One region of the Crenobacter cavernae genome, then DNA from elsewhere that is predicted to be linked to it. Evidence: riboswitches for the same ligand, from Rfam matches in the RefSeq annotation. Region 1 holds a riboswitch; the other holds the start of a gene.
The links. A riboswitch is a leader RNA that binds a small molecule or an ion and turns the genes downstream of it on or off. The one in region 1 is predicted to bind glycine.
Positions count from the first base shown of each region.

Region 1 (4,088 bases):
GATCACCAGGAAGTTCGGCCCCTCATAGAAGCAGTCCACCGGGCAGACCTCGACGCAATCGGTGTATTTGCACTTGATGCAGGCTTCGGTTACAACGTAGGCCATTGCTTCTGTCCTCTTTACTTTCAGAATGATCGACGCCACTGCTCGGCATTCTAGCCAAGCTTCTCTCGTATGTTCTTCAGTCTAGACAAGGCATCTTGTCCCGCCCATCGCTACCGCGGCCGTTTCGCCCCCAGCCCGACCGGGCTGTTGCACGCCGGATCGCTGACCACCGCCGTCGGCAGCTACCTCGAGGCGCGCGGGCGCGGCGGCGAGTGGCTGCTCAGGATGGAGGATCTCGACCCGCCGCGCGAGACGCCCGGCGCGGCAGCGTCCATCCTGCATACGCTGGAGGCGTTCGGTTTCGAGTGGGACGGCGAAGTTGAATACCAGAGCCGCCGTCATCATTACTACCGCGATGCGCTCGATGCGCTCATTGCCGCGGGCAGCGCCTACCCTTGCGCCTGCACGCGCAAGCAGCTGGCCGAAATCGCCCGGCGAGGTGTCGAGGGTTTCGTCTATGCCGGCACCTGCCGGCCCGGCCTGCCGGCGGGCGGCAAGGCGCGCGCCTGGCGGCTGAGGGTGCCCTGCGGCGAGGTCGCTTTCACGGATGCCTTGCAGGGCGAGATCCGCCAGGACGTCGCGAGCGACGTCGGCGACTTCGTGCTGCTGCGCGCCGACGGTTTCTGGGCCTACCAGCTTGCGGTCGTCGTCGACGATGCGTTGCAGGGCGTCACCCACGTGGTGCGCGGCGCCGATTTGCTGGTGTCGACGCCGCGCCAGATCGTGCTGCAGCGCACACTCGATGTGCCTACGCCCGCCTACTGCCACCTGCCGGTGATGGTCAACGCCGCCGGCGAGAAGCTCTCGAAGCAGACGCTCGCGCCGGCGATAACCGCGGACCACGCCGCCGCCGAATTGCGCCAGGCGCTCGCCCGCCTCAAGCACGCGCCGCCCGCCGGCTGCGCAACGTTGGCCGAGCTCTGGGACTGGGCGCGCGCGAACTGGGACCTGGCGCGCGTCGGCGCCGGGCCGGTGACCGTTGCCTGAAGGTCCGAAGCCTTGGCCAAGGTCGGGACTTAAGGTTCCCCCTCTAGGGCTTACCCTTGGAAAGGCTCGCCGCTGGTTTTCCAGCCTTGCCAAGCGTCGCGGCCGCCGTCGATAATCGCAGCATCATGCAGGAGAGAGCAGCGGTCTTCCCCAGACTCCCGCTGCCGCCGAAGGCGCAAGCGCACCCGCAATCGCTCAGGCAAAAGGACTGCATGTGTCGGGCAGGCGTCGCTTGCCCATCAACTCTGGAGAGCGGCGCTTCGAGCGCCCACCGAAGGGGCTAACGGCACCGTTATAAACGGTCCGGAAAATCTCAGGTGACGGGACAGAGGGGTGTGTTTTTCAGGTTTTGAACACCTCGAGGACACCCATGACCGTCGCCATCCAACGCACTCCCCTCAACGCCACCCACCGCGAATTTTCCGCCAAGATGGTCGATTTCGCCGGCTGGGACATGCCCATCCACTACGGCTCGCAGCTGAAAGAGCACGAAGCGGTGCGCGCCGACGCGGGGATGTTCGACGTCTCGCACATGGTCGTGCTCGACATCACAGGCTCCGACGCCGAACCCTGGCTGCGTCATCTCTTGGCTAACGACGTCGCCCGCCTCAGGGAAGCCAACAAGGCGCTCTATTCGGCCATGCTCAACGAGCAGGGCGGCGTCATCGACGACCTGATCACCTACCGCACCGCCTGGGGCTTCCGCATGGTGGTCAACGCCGCCACCCGCGACAAGGACCTCGCGTGGATGCAGCAGCAATCCGAAGGCCGCGACGTCGTGCTCACCGTGCGCGACGAACTCGCGATGATCGCGGTGCAGGGCCCGAATGCCATTTCCAAGGCGCTGTCGGTGCTGCCGCCCGACTGGGCCGACGCGGTGACCGCGCTCAAGCCGTTTTCGGCGCTGCCGTTCGGCGACTGGTTCGTCGCGCGCACCGGCTATACCGGTGAAGACGGCCTCGAAGTCATGCTGCCGGCCGCAGACGCACCGGCCTTCTTTAAAAGGTTGGCCGAGGCCGGCGTCGTGCCGTGCGGACTTGGCGCACGCGACACGCTGCGCCTGGAGGCCGGCATGAACCTCTACGGCCACGATATGGACGAGACCGTCAGCCCGCTGCAAGCCGGCATGGGCTGGACCGTCGCGTGGGCGCCCGAAGAGCGCGACTTCATCGGCCGCAAGGCGCTCGAAGCAGAGAAGGCCGCCGGCATCGCGATGAAGCAGGTCGGCCTGGTGCTCGAGGGCAAGGGCGTGCTGCGCGAAGGCATGAAGGTCGCAACCGAAGCGGGCGACGGCGTGATCACCAGCGGCACCTTCTCGCCGACGCTGAAATTCTCGGTCGCGATCGCCCGCGTGCCGGCCGCCACGGCCGACGCCGCACAGGTCGACATCCGCGGCCAGCTCGTCGGCGCGCGCGTGGTGAAACTGCCCTTCGTGCGCAACGGCAAACGCGTATTCGAATAAAATAGCCCATGCTGGGCGACTGCCGCCCCCGCGTGGGACACCGAATTGAATCGACAGGAGAACAACTCATGAGCCAAATCCCGGCCGACCTCAAATACGTAGCCAGCCACGAGTGGCTGCGCCTGGAAGCCGACGGCACCGTGACCGTAGGCATCACCGACCACGCCCAGGAACTGCTGGGCGACGTGGTGTTCGTCGAACTGCCGCAGGCCGGCAGGACCTACGCCGAAGGCGAACAGGCCGGCGTCGTCGAGTCGGTGAAGGCCGCGTCCGACGTGTATGCGCCGATCGCCGGCGAAATCGTCGAAGTGAATGCCGCGCTCGAGGCCAACCCGGAGCTGGCCAACAGCGACCCGTACGGTGAAGCCTGGTTCTTCAAGGTCAAGCCGAGCGACGCCGCCGACCTCGACGGTCTGATGACCGCCGACGCGTACGCGCAAGAAGTCGGCGCCTAAGTCAGCCGTATCAGCCCTGCCATGTGCAGGGCTTTTTTGTCCCGCGAAAAACGGTAGAAGAATCATGTCGCTCACCCAACTGTTCAACCGCAACGAATTCGTCTCCCGCCACATCGGCATCGACGCCGCCGACACCCGCGCGATGTTGGCCGAGCTTAACGTCGCGTCGATGGCCGAACTGATCGACCAGACCGTCCCCGCCGACATCCGCTTCGGCAAGAAGCTCGCGCTGCCGGACGCCGTGCCGGAAGCCGAGGCGCTCGCGAGCCTCAAGGCCGTCGCGAGCAAGAACACCGTCAACAAGTCGTTCATCGGCCTCGGCTACTACCCGACGCTGACGCCGACCGTCATCCTGCGCAACGTGCTCGAGAACCCGGGCTGGTACACCGCGTACACGCCGTACCAGGCCGAGATCGCGCAGGGCCGCCTCGAGGCGCTCTTGAACTACCAGCAGATGGTGACCGACTTCACCGGGCTGGAGCTGGCGAACGCGTCGCTGCTCGACGAGGCGACCGCCGCCGCCGAGGGCATGGCGCTCGCGCGCCGCGTGTCCAAGGTGAAGGGCAATGTCTTCTTCGTCGATGAGCGCGTGCTGCCGCAGACGCTCGACGTGCTCAAGACCCGCGCCGAATACTTCGGCTACGAACTCGTGCAGGGCCACCCGGAAGAAGCCGGCAACGGCGACTACTTCGGCGCGCTGTTCCAGTACCCGGGCGAAACCGGCGAGCTGATCGACCTGACCCCGCACATCGGGGCGGTGAAGGCGAAGGGCGGCATCGCCGTCGTCGCTGCCGACCTGATGGCGCTGGCGCTGGTGAAGTCGCCCGGCGAGCTGGGCGCCGACGTCGCCGTCGGCAACACGCAGCGCTTCGGCGTGCCGATGGGCTTCGGCGGCCCGCACGCCGCCTACTTCGCCTTCCGCGACGACATGAAACGCGCCGCGCCGGGCCGCATCATCGGCGTGTCGGTCGACACCCGCGGCAAGCCGGCGCTGCGCATGGCGCTGCAGACGCGCGAACAGCACATCCGCCGCGAGAAGGCCAACTCCAACATCTGTACCTCGCAGGTTCTGCTGGCCA
Region 1 is NZ_CP031337.1:1,970,090-1,974,177, forward strand. It holds gene fdxA (ferredoxin FdxA) at 1-105, opposite strand, end outside; gene gluQRS (tRNA glutamyl-Q(34) synthetase GluQRS) at 175-1,092, shown strand; glycine riboswitch at 1,211-1,313, shown strand; glycine riboswitch at 1,328-1,431, shown strand; gene gcvT (glycine cleavage system aminomethyltransferase GcvT) at 1,463-2,554, shown strand; gene gcvH (glycine cleavage system protein GcvH) at 2,623-3,009, shown strand; gene gcvP (aminomethyl-transferring glycine dehydrogenase) at 3,074-4,088, shown strand, end outside.

Region 2 (4,088 bases), 190 kb from region 1:
TTCGTGCGCGCCAACATGGAAAGCACCATGCACCCGTGCGGCTCGTGCCGCATGGGCGAGGACGACATGGCGGTGGTCGATTCGGAACTGCGCGTACGCGGCATAGCCGGGCTGCGCGTGATCGACTCGTCGGTGTTCCCGACCGAGCCGAACGGCAACCTGAACGCGCCGACCATCATGTTGGCCGAGCGCGCCGCCGACCTGGTGCGCGGCAGGCCGCCGCTGCTGCCGTCCGACGCGCCGGTCGGCCTGGCCGCGAACTGGGAGACGCAGCAGCGCAGCCACTCGCCCCGGCGCAAGGTCGCGGCCTGAGGCCGCGAGATGGCCGGGCGCAAGCCCGGCTTTTTTGCGTCCGGCCCCGACCCCAATGGCGCCGGCGCGGCCTCGGCCAACGTCGAGGCTCGAACGCCCGGCCACGAAAAAGCCCCGCCTGAACGGCGGGGCTGCGTGTTGCATGTGTGAAGATGGGAGCGACTCAGCGGCTCTCGGTCTGCAGGCGCGGCTCGGCCGTCTTGCGGTGCATGCCCGTGCCGTAGTAGACCGCGATCAGCAGTACGAGCCAGCCCGGGCCGACGATCAGCGCGACGCGGGTGTCCGGGAAGTAGGTCATCACGCCGATCACAAGCGCGAGGAAGGCCAGCGCGATATACGAGCCGTACGGGAAGAGAGGCATCTTGCTCGGCAGCTCGGCCAGCTCGGCGGCGCTCAGCGTCTTGCGGAAGTTCATCTGCGCCAACAGGATGACCGCCCAGGTCCAGATCGCGCCGAAGGTCGCGATGGCGGTGAACCAGGTGAACACCTCTTCCGGCGCGACGTAGTTGAGCGCGACGCCGATCAAGAGCAGCACGCACGACACCAGCACCGCGGCGTTCGGCACGCCGTTTTTGCCGAGCTTCGCGAACAGCGGATGCGCCTGAGACTGTTCGGACAGATTGAACAGCATGCGGCCGGTGCTGAAGATGCCGCTGTTGCACGACGACAGCGCCGCGGTCAGCACGACGAAGTTGATCAGGCCGGCGGCGGCCGGGATGCCCATCTTCTCGAAGGTCATCACGAACGGGCTGCCCTTGGCGCCGATCTCGTTCCACGGATAGATCGACAGGATCACGAACAGCGCGCCGATATAGAAAATCAAAATCCGCCAGAATACCGAGTCGACCGCGCGCGCGAGCGTTTTCTTCGGGTTCTTCGCTTCGCCGGCGGTCAGGCCGATCATCTCTACGCCCAGATAGGCGAACATCACCATCGGCAGCGCCATCAGCACGCCTTCGAAGCCCTTGGGCATGAAGCCGCCGTGGCTGAACAGGTTGGCGATGCCCAGCGCTTGCCCGTCGTTGGCGAGTCCGAAGAAGATCATCCCGCCGCCCGACACGATCATCAGCACGATGGTGACGATCTTGATCAGCGCGAACCAGAACTCGAACTCACCGTAGGCCTTGACCGCGATGAAGTTGACCGAGCCCATGATCACCAGCGCCGACAGCGCCCAGATCCACGGCGGCACGTCCGGGTACCACATCCCCATATAGACGCCGACCGCGGTGATCTCGGCCATGCAGGTGACGATCCACATGAACCAGTAGGTCCAGCCGGTCAGATAGCCGGTCAGCGGGCCAATATAGTCCTTAGCGTAGCGGCTGAACGAGCCGGCGACCGGGTTATGGATCGCCATCTCGCCGAGCGCGCGCATGATCAGGAAGATGGCGAAGCCGCCGAGCGCGTACGAGATCATGATCGCCGGGCCGGCGAGCTTGATCGCCTTGGCCGAGCCGAGGAACAGGCCGACGCCGATCGCGGCGCCGAGCGCCATCAGGTTGATGTGCCTCTCTTCGAGGCCGCGGTGTAAGGTTTCTTGTTGCGGTGTTTGCTGCATGATTTCTCCCACCCCGGGGCAGCCCTCTGTCGGGGACGCTGTCGGGGGCTTTCTCCAGAAGATGCACGGACCGGACCGCCGGATGAGCGGGCCGGATGAAAGGTCGGGTGGCCTTGTGGGCCGGCGCGACCTGATGGAGTGCGCTAGCGTGACGTGTTCATGGCAAGACTCCTCAGACGGGGGCGAGACGCCGCCGGACGGCGGCCGAGACCGGCCGGGTTCCTGCAGTCGGTCGACGGCAGGCCCTGGCCGATGCGCATGCCCCCTCTGTCCGTTTGCCTGAGAGATTGACGGCGCCGACTCTCGTCGGCGCCTTTCCTTCGGCGAGGCCTACGGGTTGTGCGACGACGTCCCGCGGCCTACTCTCCAGAGTGCCCATCAACGCAACGGTCCTTTTGCCTGAGAGTTTCTGGGGCGATACCCCTTCGGCGCCGCCATTCAAGGCGATCTCTCCCGCTGCGTTCGCTAGGCTGATCGCACTCTAGGAAGCGACGTGCGTTCGCGTCAATCGGCGCCGGCACCGTCTTTATTTTGTGCTTCGCAGCAAAAACAAGCGTTTCAAAATCCAGTTTCCCACGCCGCGACTGAATATTTTCTCGTCATCACCGTTATTGCACCGCAATAGCCGTTTTCAAACACGCGGGTTCCCCCTTGTCTTTTCGCCGAATCATTATGTCGCCCTTTTTTCACACCCCGCCGAAATCCCCGCCTGACGGGCGTTTCCGTCCCCGGTAAAACCCTTAATCATTTACCCTCTGCGCGATTTTTATATTTCTTTCGGGCCCCGATTTTTTACGACTTGGCCGGTTGACATTCAAAAACCGATTAATTAAATTGCCAATCAGCTTATGTGACGCAGCGGGAGAGATCGCCTTGAATGGCGGCGCCGAAGGGGTATCGCCCCAGAAACTCTCAGGCAAAAGGACTGCCGCGTCGACGAGCTCTCTGGAGAGAAGGCACCGAGGCCGTCCATCGTGGACACGCCAGGCCCGGTCGCCTCGCCGAAGGAAGGCGATGGGTCTCACCCCGTCACCGTAATCTCTCAGGCAAACGGACAGAGGGGGCGCCAACCGACGTCAAGTCAAGTGCGCGCCCGCGTTCCGGATGCCCTTCCCCGCATTCGCCCGCTCCGTCTTCTTGACCGTGACGTCGGATTCATCCGCACTTCACCCGTCAGGAGAGAGACATGAGCGACATCAAATTCACCGAATCCCACGAATGGCTGCGCAGCGAGGCTGACGGCACCGCGACCGTCGGCATCACCGGCTTCGCGCAGGAACAGCTCGGCGACATCGTATTCGTGCAGCTGCCGAAGGTCGGCGAGCGTTTCGCCGCCGGCGACGAGGCGGCGACGATCGAATCGGTGAAGGCCGCCGGCGAGATCAAGATCCCGGTCGCCGGCACCATCGTCGAGGTGAACGCCGCGCTCGAAGGCGAGCCGTCTCTCGTCAACGACGCACCGCTTTCTGACGGCTGGTTCTTCAAGGTCAAGCTCGACGACGCAGAGGAGCTTGCCGGTCTCCTGACCGAAACCGCCTACCAGCAACTGGTCGGCGACCTCGCCTGATCCCGGGAGACCGCCATGAGCCAGCAACCCTACGCCGCACTGACCGAGCGCGAACTGTTCCAGCGCCGCCACATCGGCCCCGATACAAGCGAAAAAGAAGCGATGTTGGCCGAGCTTGACGTCGCGTCGGTCGACGAACTGATGAACCAGGTCGTGCCAGCAAGCATCCGCCTCGCCAAGCCGCTCGACCTGCCGGAAGGCTGCACCGAAGCCGAGGCGCTGACGCGCCTGGCCAAGATCGCCGGGCGCAACAAGGTGTTCAAGTCCTTCATCGGCATGGGCTACTACGATACCCACACGCCGCCGGTGATCCTGCGCAACGTGTTCGAAAACCCGGCGTGGTACACCGCGTACACGCCGTACCAGCCGGAGATCTCGCAGGGCCGGCTCGAGGCGCTGCTGAACTTCCAGACCATGGTCACCGACCTGACCGGCCTTCAGATCGCCAACGCGTCGATGCTCGACGAGGCGACCGCCGCGGCCGAGGCGATGACCTTCTGCCAGCGCCTGTCCAAGTCGAAGAGCAAGGTGTTCTTCGTCGCGCGCGACTGTCACCCGCAGACCATAGAAGTCATCCGCACCCGCGCCGAACCGCTGGGCATCGAGGTCGTCGTCGGCGACCCGCGCCGCGACCTCGCCGGCTTCGAA
Region 2 is NZ_CP031337.1:1,776,079-1,780,166, reverse strand. It holds gene betA (choline dehydrogenase) at 1-312, shown strand, start outside; gene DWG20_RS08610 (amino acid permease) at 476-1,873, opposite strand; glycine riboswitch at 2,251-2,339, opposite strand; glycine riboswitch at 2,723-2,811, shown strand; gene gcvH (glycine cleavage system protein GcvH) at 3,060-3,440, shown strand; gene gcvP (aminomethyl-transferring glycine dehydrogenase) at 3,456-4,088, shown strand, end outside.
Region 2: another riboswitch for glycine. It lies ahead of DWG20_RS08610 (amino acid permease); the one in region 1 lies ahead of gcvT (glycine cleavage system aminomethyltransferase GcvT).